Regions from separate parts of the Shewanella sp. SM95 genome, predicted to be linked through region 1. Evidence: riboswitches for the same ligand, from Rfam matches in the RefSeq annotation. Region 1 holds a riboswitch; the other holds the start of a gene.
What was found. Region 1 has a riboswitch for cobalamin ahead of L5M29_RS17940 (ABC transporter ATP-binding protein). Riboswitches for the same ligand answer to the same signal wherever they lie in the genome.
Positions count from the first base shown of each region.

Region 2: it holds a riboswitch for cobalamin, as region 1 does, so the genes downstream of both, L5M29_RS18850 (TonB-dependent receptor) here and L5M29_RS17940 (ABC transporter ATP-binding protein) in region 1, are expected to answer to the same signal.

Region 1 is NZ_JAKKSE010000019.1:3,894-12,018, forward strand. Features, by position in the region: gene metH (methionine synthase) at 221-3,955, opposite strand; gene L5M29_RS17935 (histidine phosphatase family protein) at 4,225-4,950, shown strand; cobalamin riboswitch at 5,172-5,348, shown strand; gene L5M29_RS17940 (ABC transporter ATP-binding protein) at 5,448-6,323, shown strand; gene L5M29_RS17945 (FecCD family ABC transporter permease) at 6,320-7,450, shown strand; gene cobT (nicotinate-nucleotide--dimethylbenzimidazole phosphoribosyltransferase) at 7,659-8,125, shown strand, end outside.
Region 2 is NZ_JAKKSE010000021.1:43,230-51,354, forward strand. Features, by position in the region: gene L5M29_RS18845 (HDOD domain-containing protein) at 1-252, opposite strand, end outside; gene L5M29_RS18850 (TonB-dependent receptor) at 533-2,494, opposite strand; cobalamin riboswitch at 2,603-2,836, opposite strand; gene L5M29_RS18855 (hypothetical protein) at 2,971-4,413, opposite strand; gene rihA (pyrimidine-specific ribonucleoside hydrolase RihA) at 4,648-5,604, shown strand; gene rbsK (ribokinase) at 5,624-6,535, shown strand; gene azu (azurin) at 6,829-7,305, shown strand; gene L5M29_RS18875 (DUF3103 domain-containing protein) at 7,403-8,125, opposite strand, start outside.

The DNA.
Region 1 (8,125 bases):
GGGGGGAAGGGACGCCCCATCGGAAGCGTTAGCTATTTTCGAATAAGCACGAAGCCAGTAACTAATGCATGTAACTTCGCTAGGGGCGGCAAGGGGAGATGCAAGAGGGGGATTGCTGTTGATCCCCTTCTTGCCCTGGTGTGGAATGGAATTCCACGACCTTTTCGGTCGCAAGACCGATCTTAGATCTCAAACCGCGTTAGCGTAATCTAAACCCCAATCACTCGGGATCATAATCTAACACTGGCGCCAGCCACTTCTCCGTCTCAGCTACAGTCATCCCTTTACGCTTGGCATAATCTTCCACTTGATCGCGTCCTATGTTACTCACGCCAAAGTAGCGGGATTTCGGGTGGGCGAAATACCAGCCAGATACTGCCGCTGTCGGGAACATGGCGTAGCTTTCGGTGATGTTGAGGCCAATGGTTTCATCGGGCTTGAGCAAGTCCCATAACAAGCCTTTTTCTGTGTGGTCTGGGCAAGCTGGGTAACCCGGTGCGGGGCGTATGCCTTTGTATTTCTCGCGGATTAAGGCTTCGTTGCTTAACTGCTCGTCGGCCGCATAACCCCAAAACTCTTTACGTACCCGTTCGTGCATCCGTTCGGCAAAGGCTTCGGCCAAACGGTCGGCTAAGCATTTGAGCATGATGGCGTTGTAGTCGTCGTGGTTCGCTTCAAAACGCGCCACATGTTCGTCGATACCGTGGCCTGCGGTCACCGCAAAGCCGCCCATGTAATCGGCGACGCCTGAGTCTTTTGGCGCAACAAAGTCGGATAGACAGAAGTTGTCGTTACCGACACGTTCAAGCTGCATCCGCAGGTGATGTGTGGTCATTTCAATTGTGGTGCGCGACTCATCTGTGTACAGCTCAATGTCGTCGTAATTGACGGTATTGGCAGGGAATAAGCCAATAACCGCTTTCGCCGTGAGCCACTTTTCTTCGATGATTTGTTTGAGCATGGCCTGACCATCGGCGAACAGCTTTTGCGCTTCTTCACCGACCACTTTATCGGTGAGGATTTCAGGGTAATGGCCGTGAAGTTCCCACGAGCGGAAAAACGGTGTCCAGTCGATACGCTCGACTAAGTCTTCTAATGGATAATTATCAAACACTTGGCGCCCGAGCACGTTTGGCGTGAACGGGGTGTAGTTGGCCCAATCGTGTTGGCAGCGGTTTTCACGGGCCGCTTCGAGTGACACTATCTCTTTGCGCTTGGCTTGGGATAGACGCTTAGTGCGCATGTCGTCGTATTCGGCATAGGTTTCGTCTATAGTCGCTTGGCGAGTCTCGTTGTTGATGAGCTTACTCACCATAGGCACGGCGCGGGACGCATCGGCAATATAAATAGCGCCATGGGGATAATGGGGCGCAATCTTCACCGCTGTGTGGATTTTCGAGCAAGTGGCACCGCCGATAATCGCCGGAATGGTTAAGCCTTCGCGGTGGAAGGTTTTCACGTTATGCACCATCTCGTCCAGACTCGGCGTGATGAGGCCCGACATGCCGATGATATCGATATTGTGTTCTTTCACGGCGTCGAGAATTCGCTCCACCGACACCATCACGCCTAAATCGAATACCTCAAAACCGTTACAGGCGAGCACCACGCCGACGATATTTTTGCCGATATCGTGCACGTCTCCTTTTACTGTCACCATCAAAATCTTGCCGTTAGATTGGCCTTCGACCTTTTCCAGCTCAATGTACGGGTTTAAGTAAGCTACGGCTTTTTTCATTACCCGCGCCGATTTCACCACCTGCGGCAAGAACATCTTGCCCGAGCCGAACAAGTCACCGACCACGTTCATGCCGTCCATCAAGGCGCCTTCAATCACATCCAGCGGACGTTTCGCTTCTTGGCGAGCGGCTTCGGTATCTTCATCGATAAATTCGGTAATGCCTTTGACGAGCGCATGGGATAAGCGTTGGCTCACTGGCCAGCTGCGCCATTCTAAATCTTCTTTTTTACCCACCTGCGCGCCATCACCGCGGAATTTCTCTGCGATTTCAAGTAACTGCTCGGTATTGCTTGAGCCATCGACTGGGCAAGGCAAGTTAAGGACCACGTTTTCGACCCGCACTTTAAGTTCAGGATCGATATCGTCGTAAATGGCTAACTGGCCCGCGTTGACAATCCCCATGTCCATGCCGACTTTGATAGCGTGGTACAGGAATACCGCGTGAATCGCTTCGCGCACTGGGTTGTTACCGCGGAACGAGAACGACACGTTCGACACGCCGCCCGAAATCATCGCGTGGGGCAGGGTGGCTTTAATCGCTTTAATGGCATCGATAAAATCGACGGCATAGTTGTCGTGTTCATCGATACCTGTGGCGATGGCGAAAATGTTCGGGTCGAAGATGATGTCTTCTGGCGGAAAGCCGACCTTATCAACCAGCACCCGATAGGCGCGGGTACAGATTTCGATTTTACGTGCCTTAGTATCGGCCTGACCTTGTTCGTCGAATGCCATGATAATGGCCGCCGCGCCGTAGCGTTTCACAAGTGTTGCTTGCTCAATAAACTTGGCTTCGCCTTCTTTAAGGGAAATCGAGTTAACTATGCCCTTGCCTTGAATACATTTGAGGCCAGCTTCGATCACTTCCCACTTAGATGAGTCGATCATAATCGGCACGCGGCTGATGTCGGGCTCAGAGGCAATCAAGTTTAAAAACTTGTGCATGATCTCGGCACCATCGAGCATGCCTTCGTCCATGTTGATGTCGATGATTTGCGCGCCGCTTTCGACCTGCTCGCGGGCGACATCGAGCGCCTGCTCAAACTTACCGTCTTTGATCAGCTTTAAAAACTTGGCCGAACCTGTGACGTTGGTGCGCTCACCCACGTTAACGAACAGGGATTGTGCATCGATAGTCAGCGGTTCCAAACCTGCCAAGCGGCAAGCTACCGGAATGTCTGGCAAAATACGCGGGTCGTGACGGCTCACCGCTTCGCGGATCACGCGGATATGTTCAGGGGTACTACCACAACAACCACCGATAATATTGAGCATGCCTTCGCGCGCCCAATCTTCAATCACGTTCGCCATGTCCTCTGGGGTTTCATCATAGCCGCCAAACTCGTTCGGCAGGCCCGCGTTCGGATGCGCCGACACATAACACTCACTGATGCGCGATAATTCTTCCACATACGGGCGCAGCTCTTTTGGTCCGAGCGCACAGTTAAGGCCGATAGATAAGGGCTTGATATGGCGCAGGGAATTATAAAAAGCTTCGGTGGTTTGGCCGGTAAGGGTGCGGCCAGAGGCATCGGTAATGGTGCCCGAGATCATGATAGGCAATCTGTCTTTAGAATGCTGACCAAATAAGTCATCAAACACCGATTCAATTGCAAACAGTGCGGCCTTGGCGTTTAAGGTATCGAAGATGGTCTCGACCATAATGATATCCGCGCCGCCTTCAATCAGCGCCTTAGTGGACTCTCGGTAAGCGCTCACTAACTCATCGAAGCTGACGTTGCGGTAGCCTGGGTCATTCACATCTGGGCTAATCGAACACGTACGGTTAGTGGGGCCTAACACACCAGCGACGTAACGTGGAATGCCTGTGGCAGCAAAGACTTCATCACAGGCTTCACGGGCGAGGCGCGCGCCGGCTAAGTTAATTTCGGCAGACAGCGACTGCATGTCGTAGTCAGCCATGGCAATAGTCGTAGCATTAAAGGTGTTGGTTTCAATGATGTCTGCACCGGCGTTTAAGTAGTCGGTGTGAATTTGTTTGATGATGTGGGGTTGCGACAACACCAATAAATCGTTGTTGCCTTTGACGTCAGTGTGCCAATCTTTAAAGCGTTCGCCGCGATAGTCCTCTTCTTCCAGCTTGTAGCCTTGGATCATAGTGCCCATGGCACCGTCTAAGATCAGAATGCGCTCTGCAAGCTGTTTGCGTATGTCTGCCAATATCTGGCCGGCTTTGGTAGAGGGTATCGTCATAAATAGTTACCTTAAATACAGCTAAGTTAAGTCCAAAAATCGGCCATTGTTATGCTAAGTGCATTTTATTGTCGTCTGCCGACATTTTTTGAATACTTGTTCTTAAAAATTTGTTTTGGACATTTAAACGTATAGACGTCCATAATACGCGACTTATGATTGTCAGGGCAAGATGAAAGTCAAAGGCATTAGGAGCGAGAATCGAGAATCTAGAATTTAAGCCCTCGGCTTGAGTTCCTAGCATCTAGTCCCTAACTAAAAAGGCATATATGAAACAAGTTCGATTGTTATTGTTGCGCCACGGTGAGTGTGAAGGCGGCGCTATTTTGCGGGGTCGTGTGGATGTGCCTTTGAGTAAAAAGGGTTGGCAACAAATGTCGGCAGCAGTTGAGTCACAGGCCAGCGTGTGTAGCGCGATTTATAGCTCGATTTCACGCCGCTGCGCCGATTTTGCCCACGCTTTTGCCGCCGAGCTGCATTCGACGGCGGCACTGATATCTGAGTCAAGGCCATTGCAGGCGCAGTGTTTGTCGGGTTTACAGGAAATTGATTTTGGTGATTGGGACGGTTGTCGGCTCGATGACCTGTATCAACAAGAGGGCGAACACTTAGCGGCGTATTGGCAAAACCCTTGGCAAAATCCGCCGCCCAATGGTGAAACTATGGCAAGTTTTGAGTCGCGGGTGAATGGGACGATTGACCAGATACTCGCCGCCGAGTTTGAACGATTGACCCTTGACTCACATAAAATGGGTAATGAAAACAGTGCCATTAATGAAACCACTGACAATATGCCAGCCACTCAAGTGTGGGTCGTGACCCACGGCGGGGTGATCCGTCACTTAATGGCGCGTGCCTTAGGGGTTGAACGGGCGGTGGGGTTTTATAGTCAACTCGATTTACCCGTGGCGGCCGTGGTGAGCATTAATGTGCTGCAAGATGAACAGGGTGCCTGCTATTGGCGTTTAGATTGGCCGAGTGGGCGCAGGTGTTGAGGCCTTATTTCACGACCTAGGAGTTATGGTGTAGGCGTGATCGTTTGGCGAGAATAAGCTGACATGAAAATATTCTGATTTAAACAGCATTGCCTAATGGGATAGATGTAGGATAATGCTTTTCCCTGACGTTTGAACGAGATAGCGTATTACATGCGCAATGAGTGATAACGTCGCAGAAATAGGTGTTGGGAATAGACTCTCTTTGTTCGAATCGCTCCGTTGTTTTAATTCACAGTGGCGTTGTTAACAAAGAGCATATCAACCCAAACATAATAGGGAATCGGGGAGCTGCTCGTCAGTCAGCCCGAACTGTGCCCGCAACTGTGAGTAGTGAAAAAGATCTCGAATCTTCTTCCCTACAAGTCAGGAGACCTGCCTATTTCTGTTATCGCTGCGTGCAGCCTTAGTTCTCGAGCGGGTGACTCGAGGGAGCAGATGACAATATGCACAACCTTTTTTTATACAGGTTTGGACTTGATAGGAGCGCCGCTTAGGTGAAACTTTCCGCAATCCAAACTAACAGCCCCGTGAATGACACTAACCCGTCATTGAGCCCGTCAGTCGCGCTCAATGTGAGCCAGTTGAGCTGGTGTATCGATGGCAAAACCATTCTTTCCAATATTAACTTTACGCTGCCAACGGGGCAGATGCTGGGGCTGATTGGCCCTAACGGTGCGGGCAAGTCCAGTTTGCTGCGCTGTTTGTATCGGTTTGTTCGCCCGACTCAGGGCAAAATTACCCTTTTTGATCAAGATATTGAGCGCTTGTCGCCCAAGGCGTTTGCCTGTCGCGTCGCCGTAGTGCAGCAGGATACACCGCACTATTTTGACCTCACCACAGAGCAATTGGTCAGCATGGGCTTAACGCCCCACAAGGGCATGTTTGATACCAATTCGAGCTGTGATACTGAGCGTATTGCTAAGGCTTTAGAGAAAGTTGGCTTGAGCCATAAGATGCACCAACAATATGAGCACTTATCCGGCGGTGAAAAGCAACGCGCCTTGATTGCCCGCGCCATAGTGCAGCAGCCGCAACTTTTAATCCTCGATGAGCCAACGAACCACCTCGATGTGCGCTATCAAATTCAAATCCTCGAATTGGTGCGTAGTCTTGGGATTAGCGTGATTGCCTCAATTCATGATCTTAATTTAGCCAGTGCCCTGTGCGACAGTTTGTTGTTGATCCATAACGGGGAAGTCAGCGCTATGGGGACGCCAACCGAAGTATTAACCGAGGCGCGAATTGGCGATGTGTTTGGCGTGTGTGCTCAGGTATCGCCCCATCCACAACATAAAAAGCCCTTAATCAGCTATTTTTATGGTTACCACCATGTAGATCATGGCCTGAACGAGCGAGGCGAGGGTGGATGACTCAGGGGAGTAAACAATATTTCATCTCATATTTGGGGCGTATCGTGACACCGTTGACGAGACAACAACTGATGCTGCTCGTATTAGGTATCATCACTTTGATAACGCCTATTGCCGCGACGAGTTTTGGTGCGGCGAACATCAGTTTTACGGATGTTATTCAAGTATTTATCAATAAAGCGACGAACCTCACTCAAGCCAATGGCATGACTGAGCGCATTGTGATGGAGCTCAGGTTGCCGCGCATTTTACTGGCTTTTGTGGCGGGAGCGGGTTTGTCACTGGCGGGCAGTGTGTTGCAAACCGTGACTCGCAATCCGCTCGCCGATCCCTATTTGTTTGGCATTAGCTCTGGCGCGTCCTTTGGCGCTGTGGTGATGTTGACCTTATTCACTGGCTCTGGATTTTTTGATAATGCGGGCATGGCGGCACATTCTGGGCTTTTTAGCGGTTCGGGTGCCTTGTCTGGATTACTTTGGTTTAGCTTGCCCTTGGGCGCTTTTATTGGCGCGAGTTTGTCGGTGTTGATAGTGCTTGCTTTGTCAGGCTTAGGGCTCAATAGCCAAGTGGAGCGCATGCTGCTCTCTGGTGTGGCGACCTCCTTTATGTTCGGCGCATTAACGAGTCTGCTGCTGTATTTCGCCAGTCCGCAGGCGACAGCCTCTGTGCTGTTTTGGAGTTTAGGCAGTTTTGCAAAGGCCAGTTGGTCCTTGTTAGTACTGCCGACACTGGTGATTGGTGCGAGTTTATTCATTATTTTAGGCATGAAACGGCAGATCATGGCGTTGCAGGCGGGGGATGAAACGGCGCATACCTTAGGGGTGAATGTGCCTAAGCTGCGGCTCAATATGTTGCTGCTCTGCTCCTTGATTACCGCTATTTTGGTGGCTACCTGCGGCGGTATCGGTTTTGTCGGGTTAATGATCCCCCATACAGTACGCATGCTGTTTCCCGGTCGTCAGCCGATTTTATTAACGGCGCTGGTGGGCGGATTATTTATGGTGTGGATTGATGTATTAGCGCGCTGTTTATTGGGGAATCAAGAGTTGCCCGTGGGCATTATCACGGCCGCCATAGGTAGCATGTTCTTTTTGCTGATTTTGCGTAAGCGTAGAGTCATGCCGTAAATACAAGGTCATGCCGTAGGCACCTAGTCAGGACGTAAACCCAGAGTTAAGTCGTCATCTTTGAGTCATGCCGTAAGTGCAGACTGACGGGATAATCAGTATTTCTGTTGATATCCCACCCGCGATTGGAAATGCACAATTGGACATGTTCGTCATAGACGCGGGATGCGTTGTGGTTATTTAATGTAGATTACAAAGTGGAGTGTGGATGTCTCAGTCAGCCGTGTCTTTTCAAATCAGCCCTGTGAGTAAAGCGCAGGATCCGCTGATCCAGCAAAAAATTGATCTTAAGACTAAGCCGCCCGGCGCCTTAGGTCAGCTCGAATCCTTAGCCTTACAGATTGCCCGCGTGCAAGCGACTGATTTGCAACAAACGGATCAGCCACAAAATACTGTGCTCAAAATAGTCCAGCCAACCATGTTAGTGTTTGCGGGTGATCATGGTATTGCCGCAGAAGGCGTGTCGATAGCCCCTAGCGAAGTGACGCGCCAAATGGTGCAAAACTTTGCCCATGGCGGCGCGGCGATTAACGTTTTTTGTCGGCAGGTGGGCTTTACGCTCGAAGTGATCGATTGCGGTATATTAACGCCAGTCGAAGGGGTTGAAGGCATTATCGATCAACGTCTTGGCGCGGGCACAGGGGCGATTCATTTAGAGCCCGCAATGGCGCTGGA
Region 2 (8,125 bases), on a different contig from region 1:
GATCAAAGCTTCTTTCAACGAACGAGTTTTGTGATTTTCCACTACAGCAGCCTGTGCGGAATTACTGCGCATAAGCATGTGCGCTGCCAATGCGGGATCGCTCGAGATAATGTCAATCACATTACGAATGTCGCCTTCAGCAAGGATCGCTTTTTTGAGTGGAATTAGAATTCCTCGGCGGCCAATCACTTGCTCTTCGTTCGCTATGATAGCTCTAACTTGAGTAAAAACCTGTTGCTCAAGATCAGTCATAAGACACTTTACACCTGTTTATTAACAATAAGATGATTCGGTTACAGCTCACATCATACCTAAAATACTAAGAATTTCAGCCATAAACAGCAGAGTAAAATATAAATTACTCCTATTTAGTAATGACTGCCCGCTAACACTATAGATAACGACAATTAAACCACTCTACTAAAACGATATTCAAGACTATACCTATTTTAAGATTTATTCTTTGAACTCAGCGTAAAAAATAAAAAGCCAGACTGAGTCTGGCTTTGTTAGTTAGATAGCTCATTAATATTTAGAAGCGGTAGCCCACAGTGAAACGAATATCGCGACCTCGACCAGAATAGTAACTATCCCCCCAATCGCCACCGTAATAACCTGCGCTAACATAATCTTTATCGAATACATTATCGATACGCAGACTGGCAAGCCAAGCATCACGATTATAATTCAAGGCTAAATTACCAAGCACGTAACTTGCTAGCTTATCACCTTGATTAGCGTTATCGCCTTCGATAAAACGATCCCCCGTGTAGATAGCTTCGGCAAATACTTGGAAATGCTCAGCAAAATCCATGCTGACATAACCGCGTCCCGTGTGTTTTGCCACCCAAGACAGCTCTTTGCCATCGTTAGCACCATCGGTAAATTCGGCGTCGGTGTAGTTATATTCCAGCCCGAGTTGCAGCGCTTTAGTCACCTGCCAATCCCAATCGGCACCCGCGCCATAACGACGAGAAGCGTCGGCATTAACGTTTGCGCCGTTGAAATTTCCACCTATGGGTTTAACTGCACTCGAGTCATAAACAATTTCATCCTCTAAATCGAGACGATATAGGCTGACTCGCAGGGTTTGACTAGCGACAGCCCAATCCCAACCCGCCTCATAGGAACGGCCTGTTTGCGGCTTTAAGCCAAATACGCCCGGCGATGTATAAGCTTGCTCATCCACTTTGGCAAAACGGAAGTTATCATCAGCGCGCACATAGAGTCTGTGCTCCGCAGTTGGGCGGTAATTTAAACCCAGTTCGAATGCGTGGGCATTTTCGTCTAAATCCATGCCATTAGGATAGACATTGCCATCGACTAACTCGTCGGTCACCCGCGCATAACGGCCACCCACAACGTAACTTAAAGTATGGCTTAAAGGCACTGTAGCTTGTAGATAGGCGCTTTGCATTTGCTGCACATTACTGCGCGCCATAGTGTCAAAATCAGCCTTGCCACGGCTGATGTCTAAACCTGTGACTAGGCTTAGCTCGCCTTGACGCGTGCTGTAATTCGCTAACGCTTTAGGGCTAAACATTAACAGTGAGCGTGTGTTATGGCTGTTCGCCCCCCAATTAAGAGAAGACACTAAGGTATCGCTGTAATCTAAATCCGCCGCCAGCGCCCAGTTTTGATTAAGCTGATGCTGGTAACCCGTTCGCGCCGCAGTGGTCATCTCGTGGGCATACTCTACCTTATTTGATGAAGCACGGGGATCGTCTTTAAATTGCTTTTCAGTAAGCGAGCCCGGATTTTCACGATCGTTATCGTAGTAGCTGGTTTCAACAAAGAACGAGTCTGTGGCTGTTTTATATTGAATGCGGCCAAGAATAGAGCCGGTTTCGTTGGCATTATGCTGGCGATAGTTGTCACCTTGGTTATAACTACCTGTGAAAAAGTAACGCCAATCTTTGTTGATCGCGCCAGACACATCACCACGACCTTCATAGGTATCAAAGCTACCGCCAGATAACTGTACGCTACCACCTGTATTTTCAGGGGATTTAGTGACAATATTGATCACGCCACCTACCGCTTGATCGCCATAAAGCACACCCGCACTACCCGATAAAATTTCAATACGATCCACTTGATTAAGCGGAATGGCATTAAGGCTAGGCGCTGCGATATCGATATTATTGAGACGACGACCATCAAGTAAAATCAGCGTGTTATTAACGGCAGTGCTGGCGCTAAAACCACGCATAGCAAAGCTAGTTCCAATATTGTTATCCGAAATTTGAATACCGCTTTGACCACGTAAGACGTCGGTCAAATTAGTCGCGCCACTCATTTCAATCGCCGCGGCATCAATCACATTCACATTGGCGGCAATATTTAACGGGGTCTTATCAGAGCGGCCGATCACGACAAGATGCTCGTCGACTTTAGCTGTGCTGGTATCGTCAGCCGCCATAACGGGCGCGATAATTGAAAAACTGCATAGGCTGCCGATCAGCAGCGCGATTTTTGTTGGATTTGTTCCCATTTTACCTTTAACTCCTGCAAGGAAAACGGGGCATTGACGCCACGATACCGTTAATTCAGTCGTAAATACTGACGGTGATTATCGCATTTTGAGATCTGCCCACCGAAATCTCAAAAACACCTTTAGGGCCGGTCTCCGGACTTAGGCTATGTTAATCCATTAAAGTTGGATTAACGCGAGACTGACCTTTCACATTCTGACTTTCGGGTTCTGTCTTGAACACACCAATCAAACGCGGTCGTCTCTCACCTTTTACCGTTGCGGGGGCAGTGCCAGAATTTCACTGGCTTCCCGATTATCTCACGGCTTTCGCACGCAAGCACCACAGAAGGTTGACTCAAAATTAGGTTCAAAGGGCGTACAACCTGTTAACGCCCAACAAGGCTCAGAGCATATCAGACCTGAGCGCGCGCATTATAGACGTCTATACGGATGAAAGTCCATTAATCTCAAGTTAGCGAGAAAACTCACATGAGCTAGAAAACACCATCCCAGTTTTTTGCCGCAGGTTTTGGTCTGTCTTTGCTCAAAATCACCTGACGCTGCTTAGAGGTTTCACATTGGGCAACGGGGGTAAAATCCAGCGGTTTAATCACTAACGAGTCAGCAGGTTGCACTGGCGACTTGTCGAACATTGGCAAATTCATCGACCAAGAGACCAGTTCCCCCTTTTCGCTGATGCCAACATAACCGTCATTTGCGCCATCTAACCAAGTAAGGCGCGGAATACGTGCAATCAACTTCTCCACATTTTCACGGTTGGCGCGATAACCAACAGGCACCACTTTGCCATCGGGACGTGTAAACACAAAGGAGGCAGGCCCTTGGGTAATGATGCTGCCTTCCTGCCAATATTTATCAAGAATCTCTTGGGCATAATGAAACCCAAACATATGAGCGTAATCAGTATCGTCGGCCACTATTTGCGGCACGGCCTTATCCTGCAGTAATAAAAAGCCTGAGCCAATGCTGATAATCTCTTTTACCCCTGTGATATCGGTTTTTTTAATCCAATCGATACCACAGTTAATCCCATCGCCCCAAAAATGTGCATCCCCCGTAGGGCTTAAAATCGCAAAGGCACAATTGTTTGCCGTCATACTCGCCACATCCTTTAAGGCGCTGCGGATCGAGTAAGCATCACTGCGCCAGCCCCAACTCACCACAGTGCCGTCCTTTTTCAAGGCGGCATAGGTGTGTTGAAAATATTCGATCTTCGCTACATCCGTAAGCTGCGGGAGTAACTTTTTCATATTGGTCGACTCTTCAACCTGCCCCCAAATCACCGCGCTACCTTCTTTTTTGAGGGCGACAAAACTGCGTCCTCTGGCGAAGATATCAACAACATCAACTAATTGATCCTGCACATGTAAGCTATTGCCGCCGTAGGGGCCATAACCCCAAGTATGCACCTTGCCATTGGCATCAAGGGCGGCAATGGCCTCTTGATTGGCGAACAATTTGGTAATATTGGTCATGCGGTTTTGTAGGGCTTTGTCGAGGCTATATTTCCCCGCATTGCCCCAGTACACCACAGTGCCATCTTGACGTAGCGCGGCAAACCCGTCCTTAACTGGGACGATTTGCTTAACTTGCTTAAGCTGCTCCGTCACCTCGCGGCTATCACCGCCAGCATAACTGTCACCCCAAGTGATCACCTCACCAGATTGTGTTAACGCCGCAAAGGCCGAACTGTTGTTGACCACAGTCTCGACTGCGGGTAAATCACAGGGAATATGGCGATACTGTGGACTCGGATTTTCCTTAAGTTGGAGCAGTTTGCCGTTATCAAACTGTAGCAATGACTCGTTATTACTTTCCACAACGGCCATAGGTTGAGGATCGCTACAGCCAGAGATCTGCATGGCAACCATGCCCACGAGTAAAACCTTAGGCCAAGTGATTCGATGAGTGAGCATTACTTATTTCCTTATATTTGCTTGGAGATGTCATTCAATGTTGTGCAGCGGACAGAGCGAGAATGGATTTACCTAACATCGCCTAGTGTCAAAAATGGGCAGAATTCTAGCAGCTTGTTGATAAAAAGACGAAAATGCTCACAGTTTACTCTGCAAGTCCCCTCCACAGGCTAGCGCCTAACTGATGGCATGCTATTCTAAGCCCCCATCACCACTGTTTAAAGGAGTAACAGTATGACTCGCCCTATTATTCTGGATTGCGATCCCGGCCATGACGACGCTATTGCGCTCATTTTAGCTCTCGCCCATCCAGAGCTGGTTCCACTTGCCGTCACCACCAGCGCCGGTAACCAAACGCCGGATAAAACGCTCAATAATGCCCTGCGGATCTTAACCTTATTAAATCGCAGTGATATTCCTGTCGCTGGCGGCGCAGTCAAGCCATTAGCTCGCGAATTAATCATTGCCGACAATGTCCATGGTGAAACCGGACTCGACGGCCCTGCATTGCCTAATCCAAGTTTTAGTCCTCAAGCCATTACCGCAGTTGAATTAATGGCGCAGCAAATTCGCCAAAGTCATCAGCCAGTAACCTTAATTCCCACAGGACCGCTGACTAACATCGCCCTTTTACTGGCGAGTCATAGCGAGTTACACGATAAAATTGAGCGCATAGTGCTAATGGGCGGCGCAGCTGGTGTCGGTAATTGGACCCCAGCCGCCGAATTTAATATTTTTGTCGACCCCGAAGCCGCCGATATTGTCTTTAAGTCAGGTATTCCCATCACTATGTGTGGGCTCGATGTGACTCATCAGGCGCAAATCATGGATGAAGACATAGAACGCATTCGCGCGATTCAAAATCCAATTGCTCAGTGCGTCGCCGAATTATTGGATTTCTTTATGATTTACCACAGAGATCCTAAATGGGGCTTTATTGGTGCGCCATTGCACGACCCCTGCACTATCGCTTGGTTGCTTAAACCTGAGCTATTTGAGGCGCAAGATTGCTGGGTAAGTATTGAAACCCAAAGTGAGTTGACCTTAGGCATGACAGTGGTCGATCGCTATCAGCTAACAGGTAAAGCCGCCAATGCGACTGTGCTGTTTGGGATCGATAGGCAAGGCTTTGTCGATTTACTGGTAGACAGTTTACGCGTCTATGATGCAACTTATCTCAATCGCAGATAAAAATAACAGTGAGTCTTCTATGAGCCAGATACTCGTTATCGGCAGTGCAAATGCCGACCATGTGATGAAATTTGAGTACCTGCCCGCTGCAGGGCAAACCTTAATGAGCCGAGATTATCGCCTCGAACTGGGCGGTAAGGGGGCCAATCAAGCCGTCGCCTGCGCGCGCTTAGCCAAATCAGGTTCACGCACTGATTTTATCTGCCATCTCGGCCAAGACAGTATCGGCGATGATATGCGTCAAAGCTGGATGAAAGATGGCATCAGCGCGGAAGGGATCCGCCAAATAGCCGGACTGAGCACAGGCACTGCCATGATTTTTATCGGTGATAACGGTGAGAATACGATTGGCGTTGCCGCAGGTGCCAACGCCAGCCTTTCACCCGATGACTTAGAAGCTCATTACGCCCTGTTTGCTAATGCGGAGTACTTGTTAGCACAATTGGAAACGCCCGCTGCCACAGTGGCAAAGGCGCTGCAAATAGCCAAGAATCTTGGCGTGACGACTGTACTAAATCCTGCTCCAGCGACGGCACTTGGCCAAGATGTACTCAAGTGGGTAGATATTATTACCCCCAATGAAACCGAAGCAGAAGCCTTAACGGGAGTTGAGATCAACCATCTTGATGATGCACAAATGGCAGCGCAACTTCTCCACCAGCAGGGAGTAAAGATTGTGGTCATTACCTTAGGTAGCCGTGGCGCATTTATCAGCAGCCCAGGTTTTAATGGGCTAATACCTGCGTTTGAAGTGCAGGCCATAGACACAGTCGCCGCAGGGGATACCTTCAATGGCGCCTTAGTTGTGGGCTTAAGCGAGGGCATGTCAATTGCTGCAGCCGTGGGATTTGCCAATGCAGCCAGTGCCATTACTGTCACTCGCCCAGGCGCACAACGTGCGATTCCCTATCGACAGGAGCTTTCGTACTAAAACGTAAGACGTTCTGAATTAGACGCCCTGCGTTAGAATCAATAAATTATCATTTATAAATCAAACACATAAATAATAGCTCCTGAGTACTTAGTTCACTAAAGCTAAGTACTCACCTATGTTTACCGCTAACAATTTTGCCGCCAATAACGATGCAAGCTTTCAACCTAAAGTTGCATATACATAATTTACACGCTGATTTCATTCCCATTTAATGAAGATTGCTTATGCTGGCAGGTGCATGTCCGAGTCAAAACGGCTCGGCTACCCTTGTTCAAATAAGGAAGTACCAGATGAAAGCAAAAAGCACAGCTTTACGTAACGTGACCAGCACTAGCCTAATCGGCCTAGGATTATTATTCGCTAGCCAAGCGAGTGCCAACGAATGTGAACTGAAAATTGCCGCCACTGATGCAATGCAATTTGACACTAAAGAGCTGTCTGTACCTGCAAGCTGTAAAGAAGTGACCTTAACCTTAACCCACTCAGGCACCTTGCCAAAAGCAGCCATGGGCCATAACTGGGTATTAACTAAGGCAGCCGATATGTCAGCAGTAGCAACTGAAGGCATGAGTGCCGGTCCTGATGCAGCCTATGTCAAAGCCGGTGATACGCGCGTTATCGCACACACAGATTTAGTGGGCGGTGGCGAATCAACGTCGATCACCTTTAGCACTGCCGGTATGAGCGCCACCGAAGCCTACCAATTCTTCTGCAGCTTCCCTGGTCACTGGGCGATTATGCAAGGCAGTTTCAAGTTAAAAGCTTAAAGGAATGGCTTAGCCTCACCTTAAGTTAGCCAATAAAAAAGCGGATCTTAGGATCCGCTTTTACATTTCAGCCATTGCATTTAGCCGCACTAATCCATCATGGTCTTGGTTGGATGACTAATGGCGCAAAGCTCGTCATCGCATTACCGTTAGCGCCGTTCAAGTTAGGATATTCAACCCCTTCCTGTAAAGTGTAATACACGTCGACAAAGTCATCGTCATTGGTGAACCAAGCATCCGGCATCACACTTAAAATACCATTGGTAATTTGCGGGATCAGCGCATAACCCTGAGCTTCAGGATCGGGGATCGACTTTAAGATCTGCTCCGCCGCTTCCAACAGCTTAGTGGCCAACACTTTATAGTTAGTACCATCGTCATGCTCCATTAAGATCATGTCCGCAGCCGCCCAACGATAACGTTCCCAATGGATGATGATTTGATTCGGATAATAGGTCGTATCCGCATAATCTAAATAGGGCATTTCGACGATATCGAGCACAGGCTCTTCACGGCTTGGATCAACCCCAGTCACTATGCCGTAAATTTCGGCACGACCAGAAATCCACGGCTCATGGTCATCCTTCAAGGATATTTGTTTGATCACTGTGGTTGAAATCGGCTTGTCTGCCACCGCCTGTGTTTGCGCACGGCTCAGTAGCGCGCCCTCTTTTTTCGCTGACTGCGCCTCGGCAAATGTCGCCCGCATCACCTCTAAGCCAGCCACAAAGGCTTTTTTGCTATCGATACCGACCACAAACACTGGTTGCTGCGGCAGGTTATACACGTCTAATTGATGCACTTGTCCATGAATATCAAA